4 regions of the Paenibacillus sp. J22FR83 genome follow, and region 2 is predicted to be linked to each of the others. Evidence: riboswitches for the same ligand, from Rfam matches in the RefSeq annotation. Region 2 holds a riboswitch; each other region holds the start of a gene.
The links. Region 2 has a riboswitch for cyclic di-AMP ahead of AC58PV_RS35160 (C40 family peptidase). Riboswitches for the same ligand answer to the same signal wherever they lie in the genome.
Positions count from the first base shown of each region.

Region 1 (5,641 bases), on a different contig from region 2:
GCGCAGGTTCCGCTCGATCGTTTGTTGATCGAAACGGATGCGCCATACTTGACGCCACACCCTTTCCGCGGTAAACGCAACGAAACGGGTTACGTTCGCTTAGTTGCCGAAACTGCCGCGGAAATTCGGGGGATGACGCTGGAAGAAATAGCTGAAATTACAACCAACAATGCGATTCGGTTACTCGGCCTCAAGTAGGGCGTTCTTCTTGAACTTCCGGCGTAAGACAACGCCGCATGCGAAAGAAATGAAGGCAAGACTGAGTAAAGGGACTAGGATATACAGGATAGGGGTTCCTATCATAAATGGAATCGTTAAGACGACAAGCTCTAGTAAGAGGGTTAGCCAAATGATAAAGGCCAGGGCACCTGCTCTAGTTTGGGGATCCAATGGGTACATGGTGAGCCAAAACGTATAGCGATGTGCACGCTCTAATGAAGTAAGTTGAACCATCGAGATCACTAGTGCGATGAGTAGAATGACGCTTCGTGCAGTAGTGGAGTCTGCAACGACTAGAGCTAAGATGCCGATTACAGTCAATCGGAGCACAATAGCGAACATCTCGGTGCGCAACAATGTCTTCATATATAAGTAAAGAAACGCAGAATCCTGTCGAAATGGAATGGTTCGGGTAATCCCGCTAATCCATCCTCGGCGGGCTATTCGTGTTGGTAATTGAGGTACGTCTACGAACCAATTGAAGAAGGCGTAGAGTCGGGCTTGTTGCTGTTTCTCTTTGGCGATCAAATAGTCCCATCCGATCACATATTTACCAGCGTATCGGAAGGCAATCAGCCAAACGAATACGAGGAGTATGGCAGCTAGGCTTGCCCATAAACTGCTGTAGTGAAACTGGATTGTAAGTAAGGCGAGGGATGCCACCCACCGAAAACAAACAGATATGAATCGAGTTCGTTCAGTGGCAAATCTTCCTTCCTGCCAATGAGCTAATTGGTTCGCTATCTTTAATAGAAGTAATAGAGCAAAAATGAGAAGAAATGGCTGAGCTTCGGTGCCTAGACAGTGATTATATAGGGGCGTTACTACAACCCAGCCAAGAAATAACCGCACGCTCTGAAGTGATAGACTGTACAGAAAGCTGCTTCGGAAATAGGCACCCATTTCATGTTCGATCCGCAATAGAAACATGCGATCCGCACTGCGTGTCAACGTGCGAATGGAGCTTGAAGCAACGAGTGGAACGAGCACGAGCAACACGATCCATAGGTACGGATAATCTGTCGGAAGACGCTGTAATGTTTTTGCATAATAATAGGAAGAAACGATGACAAGAAACAACAAGAAGCCGATGAAATTACTGCGTGCGGCATACTGCCAATACCCTAGGGATTCCTTCATATAATGTTGGAAACGCTGCTTCCATAATGCATGTGTGTTAAATGCAGATGTAGGATCTGTTAGTTGACTCATGCCATGTCTCCTTGAACAAGCTTGTAGAAGATGTCGTCTAATGACGCCTGAGGCAGCGCTGTTTGGGAGCGTAATTCGACTAAATCTCCCTGTGCAACCATGTGGCCTTTGTGGAGAACGACATAAGCATCGCAATATTTTTCAATTGTAGACAAAATGTGTGAGGAAATGAGAAAGGACGCACCTTTCTTCTTCATTTGAACCATGAGATCAAGCAAGGAACGAATCGCTAAAGGGTCGAGTCCAAGAAACGGTTCATCGATTATATAGAGAGAGGGTTCGATCAAGAAGGCATTCATGATCATGACCTTCTGTTTCATCCCTTTGGATAAATGACTAGCGAAGCTGTTCAGCTTGTCCTTCATCTGAAATTGCTCCAATAAGGAGCGAGAACGGGTTTCGTAATCCGCTTTAGATAATCCATAAGCTAGTGCCGTTAGCTCAAGGTGTTCGCGAATCGTAAGTTCTTCGTATAACTCTGGACTTTCAGGTACATAAGCATATGTCGCTCGGTAAGGCAGCGGATCCTCGGCTAGCGTTAAACCATTAATGCGAATTGACCCTTTTTGCGGTTGGAGCAGTCCCAGAATATTTTTGATGGTGGTACTTTTCCCTGCACCATTGAGTCCAATTAGACCCATCATTTCTCCTTGGCCGATCGAGAAAGTTAGATTATGAAGAACGGGTTTGTTGGGTAAATATCCACCGAATAAAGCGTTTACTTGCAGGATGGGGCCCATCACAATTGCCTCCCTAAATAGCAAATTATTGGTATTTTTTAATCAAATACTACCAGAATCATTATAAACAAATTTGCATTTTTAGCCTAGTTTTGATCATTATATACTGAAAAAACGAGTATACGTACGTTAAAGTTAGGCACGTGTAGATATAAGTGGGTTATATATGGAAAATAAACAAAATTTAATCGATTTAGCCCTTTTTAACGGGTGTTAATCCCTTTACAGGTTGAGATTAACAGCGTAATATACTTTTCATAATAACTTAATATCCAATTTGCCAATTTTCCATTCGCTGAGTTCCAAATGTGGGAACGGGGGAACCACTGCAAGCTTAATGAGCATTCCAATGCGGGTTAAGTAAGCAGAGAGTAATAGGGGTGAATCATAGACGTCAAACAAGCAGTTTGCGTCTACGTAGGGCGACTCTCACGTCCGAATCCGTCAGCTAACCTCGTAAGCGTAAGAGAGGTAACGATTGTCGTGCGTGCTATTTGTATTTCACTATGCAAACTAAGCCAGCGAGAAGAGTCCTCTTCTTGCTGGCTTTTTGTCCACATTTAGGGTCCTACACAGATCATATGACATAAAACAACCCGGAAATCATAGGATGATGAATAGGTAAAAGGGGGGGACGACCAGATTCAGCAAGGAAACAAGGCTGATGATGGCGAGCGTGTTAAGTTAAACTATAAAAAACCTTAGTCGCGTCAAATTTAATCATGCTGTAACCTGGCGGCGAGGCTTTGAAGGAGGACCGAAGAAGTGGGCAGTATCTCAATTAGCGAGACCCATGTAAAACGATCATCCAGCATGTCCTTCGCATTGCGATGGAAGCATGAAAACTTGCGTTTGATTTTAAGCCTGGCTATAATCTCAATCGCAATGACTTTCATGTTTTTGGTGTTGTTGTACGGAACGGCTACCAAGAGCGTATCCGTGGTTGTGAATGGACAAGAAACCGTTGTGCACACGAAGCAATGGGTCCTGCAACGCCTACTGGATGAACAAGCCATAACGATTGGTGAGCACGATGAAATTTCAGCTTCACTCACGACCAAGCTCAAGGGTGGAGACAAAATTGTTATTGAGCATGCATCACCGATTCAATTGACTGCTGATGGAAAGACCACCACTGTTTACACAACTGCAAGAACGGTAGAAAGTGCATTGCAACGTTTACATATTGCACTTGGTGAGAATGATCGTATTTCTCCCGAACCGACAGCCGCTCTTAGCACAGGCGATGAGATTAAAATCGTCCGTGTGACCAAAGAGACGGAGGAAGTCTCTGAATCGATCGCATTCGAGACAGAGAAAAAGAATGACGCATCTTTGCTTAAAGGGAAAGAGCAAGTGGTCCAAGAAGGTAAAGAAGGCGTGTTGGTCAAAAAGAAAGAAAAGACTTTCGAGGACGGCGTTTTAGTCGCGGAAGCAGTTGTGGGTGAAGAAGTACAAACAGAAAGCATTAAGAAAGTAGTTTCCGTAGGCACGAAAAATCCTGTGGTTGTTCTCTCCGCCTCTTCACCGAGTGTGGATGAAGTTTCCAAGAATGGTGTGACCTTCGGTTACAAACAAATTCTGAAGAACGTGAAGCTTACTGCGTATTCTGCGGGTGCTGCGTCGACAGGTAAGACGGAGGGCTCTGCTGGTTATGGTAAAACCTACACAGGTACTACCGTTACTGAAGGCCGTACGATCGCTGTCGATCCGAAGGTTATTCCGCTTGGATGGTGGGTATACATCGAAGGGATTGGTTTCCGTCGTGCTGAAGATATCGGCAGCGGTGTGAAAGGCCAAATGATCGATGTGTACTATGAAGATCACGGTTATGCAAATAAATTTGGCACGAAGCAAGGGTACACTGTATATGTGGTTGGCCCTACAAAACCATCCCAAAACTAACGTGTAAACGGTAGTTTGTGCGGGAACACTACTAACATACACGTAGCTTGGCATCTGCCTGCGCGAAGAAGAGGAGCCCCCTCTTCTTTTTCTGCGTACTGAGGAAGGAAACGCATCAATGATAAAAGAAATGATCGTTGTGGAAGGCAAGGACGATACAGCTGCTATTAGGCGGGCTGTGCAGGCGGATACGATTGAAACAGGCGGATCTGCTATCGGACAAGCCGTGCTCAAGCGAATTGCTCTGGCTCAGCAGCGCAGAGGCGTCATTATCTTCACGGATCCCGATCACGCAGGGGAACGGATCCGCAAAATCGTGGCAGCCAAGGTACCTGGCTGCAAGCATGCTTTCATTACGCAGGAGCAAGCTGCGTATAAGGGTGATATCGGCGTCGAGAACGCGACGCCAGAGACGATTCGTCAGGCGCTTCAGAGCCTGAGGACGGAATATGAAGCAGCAGTTTCGCTGCTGACGATGGAGGATCTGATTGCTGCCGGGCTCATCGTGCATCCGGATGCGGCTGCTCGCCGCTTGACGGTAGGCAATGCGCTGGGCATTGGTTATTGCAATGGTAAGCAATTCTATAAACGTTGTGCGATGTTTCAGATTTCAAAAGAGGAATTTGAGGCGGCGCTCGAACATTTGAACTAGTAGAATTCTTGGAGTGACTAGAACCCTAAATAGATACGAGGTCTATACAATGAATATAACCAGACAAGAGGTTGTTGTAACAGCCGAAGACGTGGCAACACCAAGTAAAACGAAACAAATTATTAAGAAGAATGGTCTCGTGCTCAAAAAAAGTTTAGGCCAGAACTTCTTAATCGATCAAAACATCCTCAGCAAGATCGTCATGGCCGCTGAGCTCGGCCCTACGAAGGCTGCGCTTGAGATCGGCCCCGGCATCGGCGCGCTCACACAGCAGCTTGCCAAGCTCGCTGGCCGCGTGCTTGCGGTCGAGATCGATCAGCGTCTACTGCCCATTCTGGACGAGACGCTGGCGCCTTACCCCCATGCCACTGTCGTTCATGGGGATATCTTGAAAACCAACCTGCCGGAATTGTTCCGGCAGCATTTCGAAGGCGTGGAGGGCGTCAGTGTTGTCGCCAACCTTCCGTACTACATCACGACGCCGATCATCATGAAGCTTCTGGAAGAGAAGCTTCCCCTGGAGAATATCGTCGTGATGATCCAGAAAGAAGTGGCCGACCGCATGGCGGCTCGTCCAGGCACCAAGGATTACGGCAGCTTAAGTATTGCCGTACAGTTCTACTGCGAGCCGGAGCTCGTCACAATCGTGCCGCGCACCGTCTTCGTCCCGCAGCCGAACGTCGATTCCGCCGTTATTCGGCTGCGCGTGCGCCAAGCGCCGCCAGTTGAAGTGGCGGACGTGGACTTCTTCTTCGCTGTCGTCCAAGCGTCCTTCGTTCAGCGTCGCAAAACCCTCTATAACAACCTCGCGGCGAGGTTCTTTACCAAAGAGAATAAGCCTGAGCTGGAAGCGTTGCTGCAGGGCATCCAAATCGAGCCTTCACGCCGAGGTGAGACACTCAGCATGGAGGAG
Region 1 is NZ_JCAUAM010000029.1:51,224-56,864, reverse strand. It holds gene AC58PV_RS32930 (TatD family hydrolase) at 1-198, shown strand, start outside; gene AC58PV_RS32925 (ABC transporter permease) at 181-1,431, opposite strand; gene AC58PV_RS32920 (ABC transporter ATP-binding protein) at 1,428-2,171, opposite strand; cyclic di-AMP (ydaO/yuaA leader) riboswitch at 2,455-2,649, shown strand; gene AC58PV_RS32915 (resuscitation-promoting factor) at 2,937-4,076, shown strand; gene rnmV (ribonuclease M5) at 4,195-4,728, shown strand; gene rsmA (16S rRNA (adenine(1518)-N(6)/adenine(1519)-N(6))-dimethyltransferase RsmA) at 4,778-5,641, shown strand, end outside.
Region 1: linked by a shared signal. The riboswitch ahead of AC58PV_RS32915 (resuscitation-promoting factor) and the one ahead of AC58PV_RS35160 (C40 family peptidase) in region 2 are both predicted to bind cyclic di-AMP.

Region 2 (5,641 bases):
TGATGAAGCTTCCTAGCATGTACAGGAAGAAGCGGCTGATTCAATCACGCATTCTTGGTCCCGGTCGTGTATTAATGGGGTTGCCAGAAGCGTACAGTTTGGCTGTCGTGCCCTTGGAAGCCGAAGACGATCTATTGTTTGAATTTCGTCATGTGCTGTTCTATACGGAAGGTGTGACGTTTACAACGCATCTACAGAGTGTGAAGAATACGTTGATTACACAAGATTTAGTTAAAATGCAGTTCCATGGCCCCGGCAATCTAGGTTTGCTAACAGCTGGGCCAATCCATCACATGGCTTTGGATGCTGTCGAACCTCTGTACGTGGACGTTAGTTGTCTTGTTGCCTATCCGCGACAGGCTAAGCTGCGCCTCTGTGTATACGGCAACACACTGGCAAGCCAGCATATGAATTATCACTGGGAAATCACAGGGCATGGTCATGTACTCATGCAGCCTTGTAAGCCCGATCCCAAACTGGATGAGCATATGAAATCGGATGGCTTACTGCGCCGCATAGCGCGGGAAGTTCTGCCATTTGGGGGCGTTTTCATCAAATAATAAAAAAATACAAAAAAAAGTTGCATTTGTTTTGAATACCTGATATATTATTCCTTGTCGCCTCAGAGAATCACTTGATGAGCGAATGAGAAATGTACCGTGCGGAAGTGGCTCAGCGGTAGAGCATCGCCTTGCCAAGGCGAGGGTCGCGGGTTCGATCCCCGTCTTCCGCTCCAAAGTTTTATGCGCCCTTAGCTCAGCTGGATAGAGTATTTGACTACGAATCAAAAGGTCGGGAGTTCGAATCTCTCAGGGCGCGCCATTTACACTTTATCTACACCACGGGACGTAGCTCAGCTTGGTAGAGCACCTGCTTTGGGAGCAGGGGGTCGCATGTTCAAATCGTGTCGTCCCGACCATTTTAGTTTTTCTTATATGCGGGCGTAGTTTAATGGTAGAACTTCAGCCTTCCAAGCTGATCGCGCGGGTTCGATTCCCGCCGCCCGCTTACACAAGAATGAGACCACCTTCGGGTGGTCTTTTTCTTTCAATGAGCAATAAACCTACTGCTGGTAATTTAACTGGATTTTCTCCATCTATTTGAAGCGCATTTCGTGAACTTGAAAGATTAACTGTATTTCCTGTAGTTATATTCCTTCGATTTGCTCGATTCTTCAAATTACATAGGAATTAAATGTACTTTTTCCATCTAAACACGAAAATACGTCAGATTCGAGTAAAATAGCTGTAGTTTATACATCTAACCACGAATCGGGAGTTCGCAAAAGAAAGACAGAACCATTGATGCAGAGTATCGACGTTCTATCGTATCTTCAAATTTTCCAATAGTCATCCTCGTGTATCTAGGTTAAAATGGGAAAAACATGCAATGGGGGACTAACCGAAATGAACGCTATTGAAAATCGTATTCAGGGATTACATAATTATCATGCGGAGTTAACGGCGACGGCTGATCTGGCTGCATTCTGGGAGCGCACATATGCAGAAGCTACGCAAGGAGCATCGTATACAAGAGAGAAGGTAGCTTCATCTTTTGTACAAGCGGAAGTCAATAAGATTGTCTTGCAAGGAGCAGCGGAAACACCGATCCATGCTTGGTTGTTGCTGCCTAATGCAGAGAGTAACTCGAAAAAGGTACCGTGCATTGTTACATTCCCAGGCTATACGGGTTCCAAGGGAAGACCCGAGGATCATGCAGCTTGGCTGCTTATGGGATACGCGGTACTTGCGGTTGATGTACGCGGGCAAGGCGGCGATAGCGGTAACCTGCTGCCACAGGAGACCGGTATGACGAGAGGATGGATTACACAGGGGATTCTCGACCCCGAGACGAGCTATTATCGCGCGGTTGCGATCGATTCCTTACGTGCTGTGCAATGCGCGTTAGAGCAGTCAGAGATCGACAGTGAGCGGGTATTCGTGTACGGTGGAAGCCAAGGCGGCGGGCTGGCGCTACTCGTAACCGCGCTTGAGAAGCGCATTCGGGCAACAATTGCGCATGTTCCGAATCAATGTCACATGGATCTAGGTCTTTTGAATTCGGTTAGTTCCCTTAGTGAGGCAGCGGATTTCGTTACCCGTTTCCCAGAGTATCTGCCTCATGTACTGCGAACGGTTTCTTATTTTGATATCATGAATCTAGGTGATCGTATTGGGCAGCCTGTTCATGTTACAGTAGGGCTGAAGGATACGTGTTGCTTACCAGAAGCGATATTCGCTGCATATAACCGAATTGAATCCGCAAATAAATCTATAGCAGTGTATCCCTTCATGGGGCATGCAACACCTCCTGGTTCCCATGCAGCAGCGCACGACTTTTTCTCAAAATGGTAAGGACAGAAACAAGTGTCATTTAAAGTGTGCTAGACCCTACCTTTACCGAGATCTCATGGATCCGCAAAGGTGGGGTCTTTGTGTGTGCGGAGCGTTGAGGTGATCGATCATTTCCGTACAAAGTAAGAAGCAGCACAGTTGGATAAGATAACCTATAGCTAACGTGAAGGGAGGTGTTGACGGATGAAGGTCAAAGAGGATTCCTTTGAGGAGGTATTCGAACTAATGGAAGCCGCATTTCCAGATACGGAAATAAGGACATATGAGGGTCAGCGGGCACTACTAGCGCATCCTAACTATAGATTAGATATCGAGCGAGATGATCAGGGGCAATTGCTCGGCTTCCTGGCGAGTTGGAACTTTAGCACGTTTCGATTTGTGGAACACATTGCTGTCAATGGTGCCATCAGAGGTGGTGGGATTGGCAAGCGAATGCTGACGACGTATATGAGTAGCGCAAGTACACCCATCGTACTTGAAGTAGAGCCTCCTGCTACCTCAGATGCTGCGCGGAGAATTGAATTCTATAAGCGCTCCGGGTTCCATTTGAACCTATTCCCCTATGCTCAGCCTCCTCTCCGAGAAGGGCAACTGAAATTGCCACTCAACATTATGAGTTATCCTAGTCCGATGACGGAAAATGAGTTTAATCCCTGTAAACAGATCCTGTTTACTGAGGTATATCGGCAGCCGCTCTGAGAAGAGTGGCTGTTTTCGTATGCTTTTACATAGAAGAGGAAACACTTACCATCTCGCAAAAGTTGTCAGGCTAAAACGAACTATGCTAGTCTAACATAGACAAAAAATGCCGAATCTCAGAGCAGCGATAGCTCTGGTACGGGGGACTTCTTTACTTGGGGTGAATGAATGCTCAGTTAGCTTAGGCTAATGGGGCGCACTAGGGAAAACCTCTTCCCGAACCCGTCAACTAACCTCGGAGGCTTCAAGGAGGCACAAACGTTTTGAAACTTTTCACCAAAAGCTTTATTTGTTCATGCGCTCTTCTAGGCGCAGCTATTTCCCTATTTGCCGCTCCATCTGCACATGCCGCTGGTCCCGACACCTCTTCGGTAAAGGTTCAGGTCAATGATGACCTGGTGAAGTTCCCGGAAGATCAACCGTTTATTGATACGGATGGTAAGCTTCAGGTGCCGCTGCGCGTGTTGTCGGAGAAACTAGGTTATCAAGTGGGATGGGCGAAGCAAGGCGATGAAGTCGTTGTCACGCTGATGAACAAGCAACAGGCGATTCAACTCACGACAGACGATGAGCAAGCGATCGTGAACAGTAAGTTAGTCGCATTAGAGAGTAGTCCAACGCTAGTTAAGGGTAGTACCTATGTTCCTCTACGCTTCGTGACAGAGACGTTCGGATCTGAGATCTCGTGGAACGATGCGAATAAAATCGCGATCGTGGAAGAGGATGGCAAGCCTCACAAACCAGCTTGGATAGCACCCCCGCCAGTAGCCTTAGCGGCCCCAGCGGCCAAGGTCGTTCAGCCGTCCATTTCAGCTCAAATTATTCAGGCTGCAACGACTTTCAAAGGGACGCCTTACAGGTGGGGAGGAACAACGCCTAAGGGCTTCGATTGCTCTGGATTCGTTCGTTATATCTACGAGGCCAAAGGCATCGAGTTGCCGCGCACCTCCGTGCAAATGTACGATCAAGCGGGGGCGAGAGTGACGGATTTGAAAGAGGGAGACCTTGTCTTCTTTGCTTCAGGAATCGTCAATCATGTGGGCATTTACATTGGAAACAATCAATTTATTTCCTCGACAACGTCCGTTGGTGTAACGGTTGATAGTCTCGCTAGCTCCTATTGGGGCTCCAGATATGTAGGTGCCAAGCGCGTATTATAGGTTGTTACAAATTAAATGCAAGCAAGTTGTATGAGAGCGTACGTTCGCTAAGTCTTTCTAAATGGAGAGCAAAGCGGCGTATGCTCTTTTTTTTGCGCGGATTTGTGCGATTTTTATCGAATTTTTGAGGATTATAGCCTATAATGGAACAATGATTGGAAGAAGGTAGGTGACGCGTGCGACATGCAAGTTAGTGTCTGGAAAAGCTGGTTTCATAAAATAAAATTGTCGGTCCGAACAGATCGCATGTACAACGTGGAAACAGGTCCTGCCATACCGGAAGACATTCGGGTTGTAATTAAGCAATTTTTTCATACATATAACCATTTCAAAGGGGCAAGACAATTCCAAACGGATACTTTTATTAAAGAAGTATTTTATGCAACGAGGCAAGATCCGAGGGATCAACGCTCCATCGATGAGATGGAAAGTTATATTCAGAGCAAGAATGTGAATCGGTTACGACTGAAAACCTATGTCATTGATGAATATTTACGCGTTGGTGAGAAGGTATGCATGATTGGTGTGACGCGGGAGTTCAGTAATGCGCATCGCAATCGAGTGCTCTATTTTATCATACAAGAAGAAGGTACTTGGCGGTTTCATCATATCGTAAGGTCGCATCATGGCAAAATTCTTGAAAAATTCAAGGTGAAGGAACAGGTTGGATTCGTAGTTGGAGATGATAAGGTGGCGCTGCTCTTTCTTACACATGCCGATTCGGCCGATGCTTCTACGTTTATGTTAGGAGATTATGTTCACTCTGAAGGCTATCTAGAAGTGGAGCAAGAAGTCAGTGGTCAGCTCTATTATCGCATTGTTCGGATGAATCGCGTACATTAAGAAAGTTGTATCGTCAGATCTATAAGCGGCATGAATAGGCTTTGCTCGGTTGTCGAGTAACGCTTATTTGGTGTATGCGAAAGAGCTAGGCAAGTGGACACAACCTACCTCCATATGAAAGAATGGAACTACGATGGATCAGGTGGAAGGTTAGGTGTATATGCCTGAAAGGGAGGCAAAGATGGATAGAGAACCGATGGAGCTGCAGGAGCAGTTTTGGAAAAAAGTAGATGGCGAGCAGTTAGGACAGCTTCTACGCATGATTGCTTTAAGCGATGGACTGGAGCCTAGTCGGCTTGCTTTTGTATGTATAGGGACAGATCGCTCAACAGGCGATTCGCTGGGTCCACTTGTAGGAAGCAAGCTCGTGGAGCTAGGCTATCCATACGTCATTGGTACGTTGGCAGCACCGTGTGATGCTACGAATTTGGCCATACGTTTGCAGGAAATTCCACCGAATGTTGTTGTTATTGCGATCGATGCTTGTTTGGGACGGAAATTGAGTGTGGGTTTGTACCAATTGTCGAACCAGCCTTTGGCTCCAGGCCAATCAGTTGGGAAAAATTTACCTCCCATTGGTGATTA
Region 2 is NZ_JCAUAM010000041.1:2,749-8,389, reverse strand. It holds gene AC58PV_RS35195 (AIM24 family protein) at 1-560, shown strand, start outside; tRNA gene AC58PV_RS35190 (tRNA-Gly) at 662-736, shown strand; tRNA gene AC58PV_RS35185 (tRNA-Arg) at 746-822, shown strand; tRNA gene AC58PV_RS35180 (tRNA-Pro) at 843-919, shown strand; tRNA gene AC58PV_RS35175 (tRNA-Gly) at 938-1,008, shown strand; gene AC58PV_RS35170 (acetylxylan esterase) at 1,407-2,354, shown strand; gene AC58PV_RS35165 (GNAT family N-acetyltransferase) at 2,538-3,053, shown strand; cyclic di-AMP (ydaO/yuaA leader) riboswitch at 3,151-3,312, shown strand; gene AC58PV_RS35160 (C40 family peptidase) at 3,317-4,213, shown strand; gene AC58PV_RS35155 (hypothetical protein) at 4,397-5,056, shown strand; gene yyaC (spore protease YyaC) at 5,238-5,641, shown strand, end outside.

Region 3 (5,641 bases), on a different contig from region 2:
AGGACCGTGCCAAATGTCGAACTCCCCGTCCCATTCATTGTCATAATCGTGCAAAATGGCTACACCCGCTGTGAAACGGGACCCAGCAATGACCTCTCCGATTTTGCCCAATTCCCGGCTAATTGTTGTAGCTTCAGCCACTCTGCGGTTAGGACGGTTGTGATAATCGTTAATCCCATGCCAGTAAATTTCGGTGCCGAATGTTGCGGTTCGCCATCTAAAATACAAGACCATGTCCGCTCCATGAGCAACAGATTGATACGTCCATAATCGCATTTGGCCTGGCTTAGGTGAGGATTGTCCCATCCGGTTCGCCCATCCGCCAGGGCCTGACTGCTGCTCCATGATGCAGAAGGTAGGGGAGATGGAACGCACTTTGGTGAGCTGGTTGGAATAGCTGCGATCCAGAAGAGGATTCTCGCGATTGGCATCGTTCCAAATGGTTGAGAAGTTCGGATACGAGTCATAAGAATAGAAATCTAGCAACTCATCCGTCATAGCATGGTTATCCAAATGACCAAACATCCCATTCGTTGTAACCCACTGCTTGGGTGCCAGCTTTCGTAAGATGTCAGCCTGCACACGGGCAAAGGAGATCGTGTTATCCGAGATGAAACGTTTTTCATCCAGCGCTTGATGCGGATTTGCAGATTCGCTAGGCGCAGGGCGAGTCAAGTGCACTTGCTCCCAATTGGAGTAGCTCTGGTTCCAGAAGACAGTTCCCCAAGCCTGATTTAACGCGTCTAAGGAACCGTATTTCTCCTGCACCCATGCCCGAAAAGCTTTGTGGTCGGCCTCGGCGTAGAAGACGTTGACTTCGCAGTTAAGTTCATTGTCGATCTGCCAGCCAACTACGCCTGGGTAGTTCGCATAATGAGTGGCCATAGCCTTAGTTATTTTCGTACAATAGTCGCGGTAGATAGGGCTGCTGTAATTGTAGTGACGTCTCAGCCCGTGCTGATACTGCACACCCTCGAATGTGGCATTCAAGATTTCGGGATATTTAAAGGTCATCCAAGCGGGAGGCGTAGCCGTGGGAGTGCCAAGAATAACTTGTAGTCCATGTTCGTGAGCCAGATCGATCGCCCGATCGAACAGATCAAAGGCGAATACCCCTTCTTCGGGTTCAAAGAAATTCCATGCAAATTCACCCATCCGCACGATGGTAAAACCGATTTCTCGCATTCTCGTATAATCATCGGCCCACATAGCCTCTGGCCACTGCTCAGGGTAGTAGCATACGCCTAGATCAAATTTCTCGCCAGGAATCGTCTTTTCCATGACTTGTAACATCCCCATTCCTATAAGGTATACTAATTTCTTGTTATTGAAAATTCTTTATGTACTCATTATATTGCTTTGTAATATTATGTATATAACATCATTTTGCTCGAGATATCAGATTTTTGCGCATCGGAGGACACATGCGAATTCATTATGTATTACCAGAGCCGATGTATAAACACTATACGGTGTATCCGGATATGATCGGTCAATATGCAGAATTTCCAGAACATCAAGAGCGGAGGTCTAAGGGGCAGCTGCAACAAGCAAACTTGCATATTGTGTTAAGCGGTAAGGGATATGTCAAAGCGAACGGGAAGGAATTCGGCCTGGAAGCAGGGCAGGGCTTCTATTACGGAGCGGGCCTTGAGCAAGAGTATCGATCGGATCCGAATGATCCTTGGCAAGTTTTTTGGGTACACCTTGCGGGTGAGGGACTCGACAGACTGTTGAATGATCAAGGTACTTCAGCAGTGTGGTTGTTTACGTATAGCGATGCCTCCAAGCTGAAACAACTGACCGTGGGTTTATTGGAAGAGGCATCTCCCCATAATCGAAATGAGGTGCAATTGGCGGTAAAGCTCTATGAATTGATGGCTGAGCTTGCCTTGCGTGCGGAGACGCATGGTACGGTCACGATTCTAGATAAGCGTGCGCGGATGAGAGAGGTTGCTGAATATATTCGTACGCATTGCACGAAGCCACTAACCCTCCTGCAGATGGCCGAGCAGGCTGGCTTCAGTACGTATTATTTTAGTCGAATGTTTCATGAAGTGATGGGGCGGACTCCGATGGTGTGGCTGTTTGAATGCCGTCTTGTTGTAGCCAAACAACTGCTTATGTCTACCGAATGGACCATTAAGCAAGTGGCCGAGCATATCGGTTTTTCCCAGAGCAGCTATTTTATTGCTCGATTCCGGGAGCACACGGGGCTGACACCACAAGAGTATCGGCGGTTGTATCACACGTAATAACTAGCAAAATATAGGATAATCAACGTCACCATTAAATGTATGCGCTTTCATCGACTACCAAAGTCAAATCTGCATAAATTAAAGGTGAATCTAGGTTTTACATTCGGTTCAGATCGGCGTAAGATTCATTACGACAAGTTGATTTTCTGTAAAATTAAACCACTTAATTCCCAACTGGGAAACGGGGGAACCAACCGAAGCCGTATAAGCAACACATGGCTTCATGGGGTGAATCCTGATGCTCGCAAGCATTAGGTAGGACGCTCTCAAGTCCGAATCCGACAGCTAACCTCGTAGTGCATTGAGAGAGAACCGCACACTCGCCTTCTTATGTGAAGAAGCCCGAGCGTAGAGATTCTCTATGCTTAGGGCTTCTTTTTGTTTGCTTTTAACCTTACAAATTTGAGGGGGCCGTGCCATGCATGCAATTGAAATCACCAATTTGACCAAAACTTATGGGAATGCAAGAGGCATCACTGATGTTAGTTTTACCATCGAAGAAGGGGAGATCTTCGGTTTTATTGGACCGAATGGCGCGGGGAAATCGACCACAATTCGAACGCTGCTATCTCTGATTTTTCCAACTAGCGGCAGTGCCAAGATCTTCGGGAAGGACTGCATCCAGTTTGCGCCAGAAATTAAGAAGGAAATCGGCTACTTACCATCGGAAGTTTTTTATTATGACAACATGAAAGTAATTGACCTGCTTAAGTATTCGGCTAGCTTTTACAAGAAAGATTGCACCCAAAGAATTAAAGAGCTTGCCGAGATCATGCATCTGGACGTGACGAAGAAAATTGACGATCTATCTCTGGGAAATAAGAAGAAAGTGGGCATTGTTCAAGGGCTGCTGCACGACCCTAAGCTCATTATCCTGGATGAACCGACGAGCGGGCTGGATCCGCTTATGCAACAGAAGTTTTTCGAATTGCTCGAACAACAGAATAAAAGGGGAGCGACGATTCTTTTTTCCTCTCACATTTTGAGCGAAGTACAGCGGCTATGTGATCGTGTTGCGATCATTAAAGAAGGTAGAATCGTAACCGTTGAGAAGATTAGCACGTTAAAAGAAAACAATTTTAAGCGTTTTAAAATTGACACGGCGCAAGCGCTCGACCCCCATTTCTTCAGGATGCCCGGGGTCAACAACATTGAAGTCCAAGGTCAGACGACGAGCTTCTTATTCAAAGGCAATATTAATCAAGTCATGAGAAAAATAGCCGATATCGACATTGCGAATCTATGGATCGAAGAGCCTGATTTAGAGGAGATCTTTATGCATTACTATGAGAAGGAGGCTTAAAGGCATGAATATTTTCCTGCATGAATTGCGAGCTTATCGTAAATCCACGATCACGTGGACGTGCTCCTTACTTGCTGTTATCGTCTTATTCTTATCCCTTTTTCCTTCGGTTTCCAAAGATTTTGCACAGTTCTCTTCCGTCTTAGAAGGGTACCCAGAGGGGGTTAGGAAAGCGCTGGGTATTCAAATCGAAACGTTTGGCACCCTGCTTGGATTCTACATGTACATCTTTATGTACATTACGCTTTGCGGAGCTATTCAGGCCATGGTGTTGGGAGCGTCGATACTCTCCAAGGAGGTTCGTGAGAAAACAGCAGACTTTCTGCTTACGAAACCTGTAACGCGGACGAAAATAGTGACTTCCAAGCTATTAGCGGCTGTTGCTTCCTTAGCGATTACTTGTGTGGTTTATATCGGGGCAGCCTATATGATGGCGCTTCAAGTCAAGACGGTCGATTTTGATGGGAGCATCTTTCTACTGATTTCATGTACATTACTGTTTATCCAGCTGATGTTTCTAGCGATGGGATTCGTTGTTTCGGTTGTGTTTTCAAAAATAAAAGCTGTTTTATCCGTCAGTCTTGGTACGGTGTTTGCCTTTTTCGTAATCGGCATGATCGTTGCCGTAGATGGGGAGGGCGCTAAGCGGTATTTTTCCCCATTCAAATACTTCAGCGGGACGTACATGCTTACAAATGCAAGTTATGAAACGCCCTATGTCATTGCAGCTATCGCGATTATCGTTGTTTCGATTACGGTGAGCTACTTCATTTACACGAGAAAAGACGTTCATGCCGTATAAACGTAGGTGAGAGGAGGGAACGAGAAGTGAATATGTTCTGGAGAGAACTGAAAACGTATCGGAAATCAATGGTTTTCTGGAGTCTTGGGCTCATTTTTTTAGTCGCAAGTGGCATGAACAAGTACCAAGCAACGGCGACGAACGGACAGATTAATGATCTGATGGCAGAAATGCCGAAGTCCCTCCAAGTCATTATGGGCGGTGGCGCGTTAGATTTATCGAAAGCCAGCGGCTATTTCGGCATCCTAGTGCTATACTTCTTGTTGATGGCAACGATTCATGCGGCAATGCTTGGCGCCAATATTATTGCGAAGGAAGAGCGGGATAAGACGGCAGAGTTTCTATTCGTGAAGCCTTTGTCGAGGCACAGCATCGTCACGTGGAAGCTGCTAAGCGCTTTCGTGAACATCCTTATTTTTAACCTCGTGTCCTGGCTGTCGAGTATATGCATTGTTGGCGCTTATAGCAAAGGGGAGGCCGTTGGTGGAGATATTTCCATCGTCATGCTGGGGATGTTGATTGTGCAGATGCTCTTCCTGGTCATTGGCACATCTATTGCAGCCGTGTATCGAAACGCCAAAAGGGCAGCCTCACTCGCAACAGGCTTCATGCTCATTACCTTCATCCTGTCCATTGCCATTGACTTCAATAGTAAGCTGGCTTTCTTGAAATATGTAACGCCGTTTAAATTTTATGAGGCGAAGAATATCATGTATGGCGGCGGGTTTGATGCTGTCTATGTCATCATTTCGGCAGTTGTCATCGTCGGCCTGACCGTGGTCACGTATGCCGCTTTTGGCAAACGTGATTTGCATGTGTAGCGGGGCATCATGTGAAGTAGAAATAGCGTCAGTTAAGTAGCTAGCTTTCAATTAACTGTAAAACCTACAGTTAAATTCCCCATATCACCTGTGATTTTGCGATTAGATGGAAAAAGTACATCTAATCTGGGCGAGTTTGTCCGTTTAGTGGGTTTTCGCCGAAATTAGCTGTAGGAAATCCATCTATTGCTCGCAACTGTAGCAAATCGGCAAAATTAGCTACATAAAATCCATTTCATTTGTTGGGAGCGGCGGGGAAAGTAAGGCGGTATTGGTTTAAGAGGTAGTTGTAGTGGCAGTTGAATTCAGAAGTAGCCGCAGAAGTAGCAGCAGCAGTTGAAGTAGCCGCCGCGATATACACCTACAAAAAAACCAGCTAACAATCCTCATTTGGGATGCTAACTGGTTTTTCTTTTGTCACGCTTGGGCAGCTAGACTCATTTCTACGCACATAAGG
Region 3 is NZ_JCAUAM010000006.1:169,387-175,027, reverse strand. It holds gene AC58PV_RS12920 (beta-galactosidase) at 1-1,281, opposite strand, end outside; gene AC58PV_RS12915 (AraC family transcriptional regulator) at 1,425-2,255, shown strand; cyclic di-AMP (ydaO/yuaA leader) riboswitch at 2,409-2,573, shown strand; gene AC58PV_RS12910 (ABC transporter ATP-binding protein) at 2,677-3,561, shown strand; gene AC58PV_RS12905 (ABC transporter permease subunit) at 3,566-4,363, shown strand; gene AC58PV_RS12900 (ABC transporter permease subunit) at 4,396-5,184, shown strand; gene AC58PV_RS12895 (glycoside hydrolase family 88/105 protein) at 5,602-5,641, opposite strand, start outside.
Region 3: linked by a shared signal. The riboswitch ahead of AC58PV_RS12910 (ABC transporter ATP-binding protein) and the one ahead of AC58PV_RS35160 (C40 family peptidase) in region 2 are both predicted to bind cyclic di-AMP.

Region 4 (5,641 bases), on a different contig from region 2:
GGCTGAGCAACTGAAGCCAGCTGCACAAATCGAAAGCCCGCCTTGCGCAGCTCGGGGATCGCTTTGATGACGCCTTCCGCGGTATCTTTCTCCGGATGGTTCATATGCGCGAGCACGATGGAGCCGCTTTGGGCCTTGATTAGCGCTTTATATACCTGCTCAGTATTGTACGTCGCTCCTGCATCCCCGAGGACGTTGTATCCCGCGATTTCGAAGCCTATATCATGAACGATAGACGTAGCGACTTCATCATAGAAGGCCGTGCCTGAGCGGAAAAATAAAGGACGTCTACCCGTCAGCTTCTCAATCCCATCCGCGTTGTCTTTTACTTCACGAATAACGTCAGTGACATTCTTCGTTCCAGCAATACCGTAAGCGGGCTTGCCCGTCACAGACAATGGGCGGTGCTCTGTTCCGTGGTTTTCAATCTCGAATAAGGGATTCGCAGCTAAAGTGGCAAAGATGTCAGGATTAGCCCCGATCCACCTTGCATTCATAAACAATGTCGCAGGAATGTTTTCCTTGATTAAATAGTCGATCAGCTTCTCGTCGTAACCGCTCCCCAATGTCCCCCCGCATGCATCGAAGGTCAAAGCAATGACTCGTTCCTTCGTGGCCAACTGGGTTAGCACACCAGGGACATGTTCGCCCCATTTGGTTGGTATGCTGGCAGCATAGCGGTTGATCAACTTCTTTTCCAAGGACGCAAATGTTGGGACTGATGTTGGATCTGGTGTCGGTGTCACTTCCGGTGTTGCTGCAACAACTGGTATTGGTGTCACCGTTGCCAAAGCCACTGGATCAGGAGCAGCGGTTGGTGTTGCTACAGCAGCCGATTCCCCACAACCTGTAAGCGCACTCATCACGCTCAAAAAGAAAAGGAGGCACATCGTGCGCCCCCTCATTTATGTTTGCGCCAGTCTAATTTACTTTTCTCCAACTGGTAGGCAAAATCGTTCTCAAGACGCTTCTCTTCCGCCTTGCGAGCCGCCTCTGCCTTCGCTCTCTCTGCTTCCTTCTTCGCTTGCTCTTCCGCTTTCATCGCGTCAGCCTGGGCTTTGAGTCCTTCCAGTATTTCTGGACGCAGCAGATCCTTCAGCGTTGCTGGTTTATCTTGCACGCTAGCCGCAGCTGGCGTCACTTTAGCTTTCTTTTTCACCATAATAAGGTCACCTCATCTACAAGTTCTCCCTATTATTGTACACCTCTATTGATGTAAATGATACGGTACTGTCGCTACAACGATATCCTTATCGGCTTGCAGCTTCGAACGAATGCGTGCCGCAGATTGATTATGGAGCAGACGGTGCCACCACTTCTTCGGCATGAATTGCGGGAGAATAACCATAATCGACTGTTTCTCTGACACATGCGTATCGATGCGTTCAATGAATTCAGCCAACGGCTTGAGAATCGTCCTGTATCGGGATTTGAACACAACAAGTCGCACGCCTGGATCCCAGATCTGCCACTTCTCCTGCATCGATTCTTCATCCTCATCCGAGAAGGAGACATAGAACGCGATAACATTAGGCGAAAGCGATTTGGCATAACTAAGGGAATGCTCTACCGCTTTGTGAATCCCAGCCACGGGAACGATAATAACAGGTTCTTTGGTACATACACGGTCTTGCGTGATATCAATACGCAGCTGTTTGGCCACGTCGTCGTAATGGTGACTAACCTTGGTAATGAGCCAGAGGAGGATCGGTGTAATGATAATAACAATCCAAGCACCCTCGCTAAATTTGGTAACGGAGAAAATGATTAGAACGGCAAGGGAGACGATGCCGCCCAAGCCATTAATGATCAGCTTCCCGATCCAACCCGATACGCGTTCTCTGAGCCATTTACGAACTAAACCTGTCTGAGCAAGTGTAAAAGATAGAAATACGCCAATCGCATAAAGCGGAATGAGTGCATCGGTTTTACCTTTAAAACCAATCAACAGCAAGCTGGCTAATACGCCTAGCGTAATAATGCCATAGTGGTACGAAAGCCGATCCCCACGGAAGGAAAACATGCGCGGGAAGTTTTTGTCCTGGGCCATGATCGACGCCAAGATCGGAAATCCATTGAAGCTTGTGTTCGCAGCAAGTACCAAGATAAGCATCGTCGCGATTTGCGTCGCATAGTACATGGCGCCTCGGCCGAAGGCTTGCTCCGTCACCATCGATAGAACCGATGTATGGCCGTTATGATCCGGTGCCACGCCATACCCTAAGGCAATCAGGGTTACCCCACCGAAGACGATGGCCAATAGTCCGCCTAGAGAGAGTAGTGTGCGTTTGGCATTTTTGACAGATGGCGTCCGAAAATGTGGTACGGCATCGGAGATCGCTTCGATCCCCGTTACAGCTGAACAACCGGACGAGAACGCCTTGAGAAGGACGAATAGCGTTAATGAGTTCGTCGCTGCGCTTGGAGCGAATTCGATCGCATGTGTATTCATGGATCCTGTTAGCAGATCGAAAACACCCTTACCTACTAACAATAGGATACACAGAATGAAAAAGTACGTTGGAATTGCGAATACCGTTCCCGATTCGGAAGTTCCTCGCAAATTCAGCCAGACCATGATCCACACCAGCAAGATGGTAAGCGGAACGATATAGGGTACGGCTGATGGAAAAGCGGACGTAATCGCTTGAACACCAGCCGAAATCGAAACCGCCACGGTTAAGGTATAATCGATTAGCAGAGACACACCTGTGAGACGTCCCCACACCATACCTAAATTCTCTTTGGTAACCATATAGGCGCCGCCACCCATCGGGTACGCTTCGATCACTTGCCTGTAGCTGAGCACGAGCAATAGAATCAAAGCAATGATCGATACCGCAATCGGCAACGAGAAGGCAAAAGCAGCAACCCCTACGGTCGCAAGCTCTAACAGAATCTGCTCTGTCCCATACGATACGGATGATAAGGCATCGGACGACAAGATAGGGAGAGCTTTCCAGACAGGCATTTTCTCCGACTCAATCTCACTCGACTTTAGTGGCTTACCAAACATAATTTTTTTCAATGAATCACTCGTCATTTCGCAATTGCTCCTCCAAATTAAATCGAATCGTACGCATCACACACAATAAACGGCCACACCTTCATCCAAAGAAGGGAGCGTTTTGCGAGATATATAGCCAAATTAATGTGTGACATCTATATAAAAATGCTATACTCCTGAAAATGGACGCAAAAAAACACAAGGATAGACCTTGTGTTTTGAACACATGTTCTCCTTTCTCACGATCGCTTACGAGGTTAGCTGTCGGGTTCGGGCCGCGAGAAATCTGCCCTAAAAGGTACCAGGTATCAGCACCGTTACTCACCCCATGTTACTTTTGGTTCCCCCGCTTTTCTTCACAGAAAATTAAGCGAAATATTCAACTGTTCTAGTACGTGTTGAATACTACTCTCTTCTACTCACATAGTAAAGGATGGAAAAAACGTAAAAAGCCGTCTTCCGCCTCACGTTTCCATCAATAATTCGCTTACAATCCCCCCAATCGTTGATTATCTTCCATTCTCTTAGCCAATCGGGGTATTTTAAATAAAGGGCACGGTTGCAATTCACAAACTTAACCTTCCATGTAAGCAATGCGGTGGATCAAAGGGATTTTTCCTTTAGGGCACTACCTCGGTGATGTGTTCACCTAGCAAGGTGACGGTCGTATAGGTGGAAAAATACAAGTTGATTGAAATACATACAGGAAAATGCATAAATATTCAACTTTTCAAATAGTTACTACGGTCAATTCATTGACACATGCTACCTGCCATGCTAAACTGTCACAAATAAATTTATAGTTTAAGATCGGATGGTGTACCATGTCAAATCCTAGGACTACCTCACATCAGGAAACAGCGCCAACGCCAACTGAGACGCCGGGTCGCTTACGTGAAACGCCGGTCTCTTGGTTACTCTGTTTCACTATTGTGCTTGTCATCATGAACACGATGATGTTCAATCTGGCACTGCCCAAAATTTCCGCGCAATTCGAGCTTAGCCCCTCAACGGCGTCGTGGATTGTTACGGGATATTCTATTATTTTCGCCATAGCATCGATTACCTACAGCCGCTTATCCGACTTCGTGCCTATTCGCAGGCTCTACGTCATTGCCCTGCTCTCGCTAGGTGGTGCCTCTATTCTAGGGCTGTTCACGGACAGCTTCGGACTGTTGCTGCTGACAAGGCTTATTCAAGCCTCCGGCGCTGGGGCGATTCCATCGCTCGGTATCGTTCTCGTCACCCGCTACATTCCGTTGTCTCGCAGGGGCAGAGCGATGTCGCTCATCCTATCTGCAGCCTCACTCGGCTTAGGACTCGGTCCCGTCGCGGGAGGTTCCATCGTTCAGTATTTGGGCTGGCATTTCCTATTCGTCATTACAGGGGTCACCCTGCTGCTTATACCTATCTTTCTCGCTTTGCTGCCAAAGGAAAAACCAGAGAGCGGCTCGTTCGATTTCATCGGTGCCCTGCTCCTGGGGATTGGGACGACGGGGCTGCTGCTCTTCCTAACTTCCAAAAGCATCGTTGCCCTCATAGCGGGCGTACTTGCGATTGCCTTATTCACGCTGCGCATTCGCCGCGCCTCACAACCGTTCGTGCTGCCAGCCCTATTCGGCGATCGAACTTATATGTCGCTTAGCGCAATCGGCGTGACATCCTACATGATCAGCTTCGGCTTCTTATTCCTTGCGCCGCAGATGCTTGCACGGGTATTTGGCTTAGCTCCACTTACTTCGGGACTGTTGCTCTTCCCCGGTGCACTCTTGGCGATGCTGGTGTCGAATCGTGTCGGACGCATCATAGACCGCTACGGGAACACAGCACTACTTCGTTACGTCCCATGGTTGATGCTGCTTTCTACCGTACTTTTGGCCCTGACAGCTAGCTATTCCTCTTACTGGATTGCTGCGCTTTACATCTTGGTTAGCATTAGCTTCACAACGCTTTCTAGCGCTGTATCCAATGAGCTCTCCCGGCAATTGACTACAGATCGCATCGGCTCCGGCATGGGCTTGTTCCAATTGTTGCAGTTTTTCAGCGGCGCTTTCGCCGTGGCGCTCTCGGGGAGTGCACTCGTTTGGCAGAAATCGTTGCCGCTCACACGTGCTTTCGATAACCTCATCTGGGGGATGGCGGTCATTGCGTTCCTAACCATTGCCAGTTCCATCCTATACAGGAATTATGCAAAAAAGCAGCTCTCGGATCGCTCCGCGGCGGAGAAGGTAGAAAGCTCAGCTATGCCTAAGACTGCAACAGAATAAGTACCGTCAGATAAAGCCCAAGTCCAAATTAAGGTGATGATATCATCTTAATTAAGGCTTGGGCTTATTCTTACTTAGAATAAAGTGATGGCATAACGTTAAAGTGTCTAAATACACAGAAAATTTCGACTTTGGAGCTAATAGCGCTATACTATAACGTTATCCGACGTCGTTGCTCACACTTATCACAAGAAGAGGCTGTCCCTCCTATGACATCGGGGACAGCCTCTTCTTGTGTTATATTTTCATCCCATCCCATGCCACCGTAATCGGGCATGGGAATTGTTGTTCCTGAAACCAGCCTACTAAATCCCCATGTGTCGAGGTAAAATGGTTAATATGCGTAAGATAAATGCGTGAGTTGGCA
Region 4 is NZ_JCAUAM010000002.1:496,098-501,738, forward strand. It holds gene AC58PV_RS05650 (polysaccharide deacetylase family protein) at 1-890, opposite strand, end outside; gene AC58PV_RS05655 (YqkE family protein) at 902-1,162, opposite strand; gene AC58PV_RS05660 (APC family permease) at 1,208-3,043, opposite strand; cyclic di-AMP (ydaO/yuaA leader) riboswitch at 3,239-3,390, opposite strand; gene AC58PV_RS05665 (MFS transporter) at 3,832-5,274, shown strand; gene AC58PV_RS05670 (MBL fold metallo-hydrolase) at 5,512-5,641, opposite strand, start outside.
Region 4: linked by a shared signal. The riboswitch ahead of AC58PV_RS05660 (APC family permease) and the one ahead of AC58PV_RS35160 (C40 family peptidase) in region 2 are both predicted to bind cyclic di-AMP.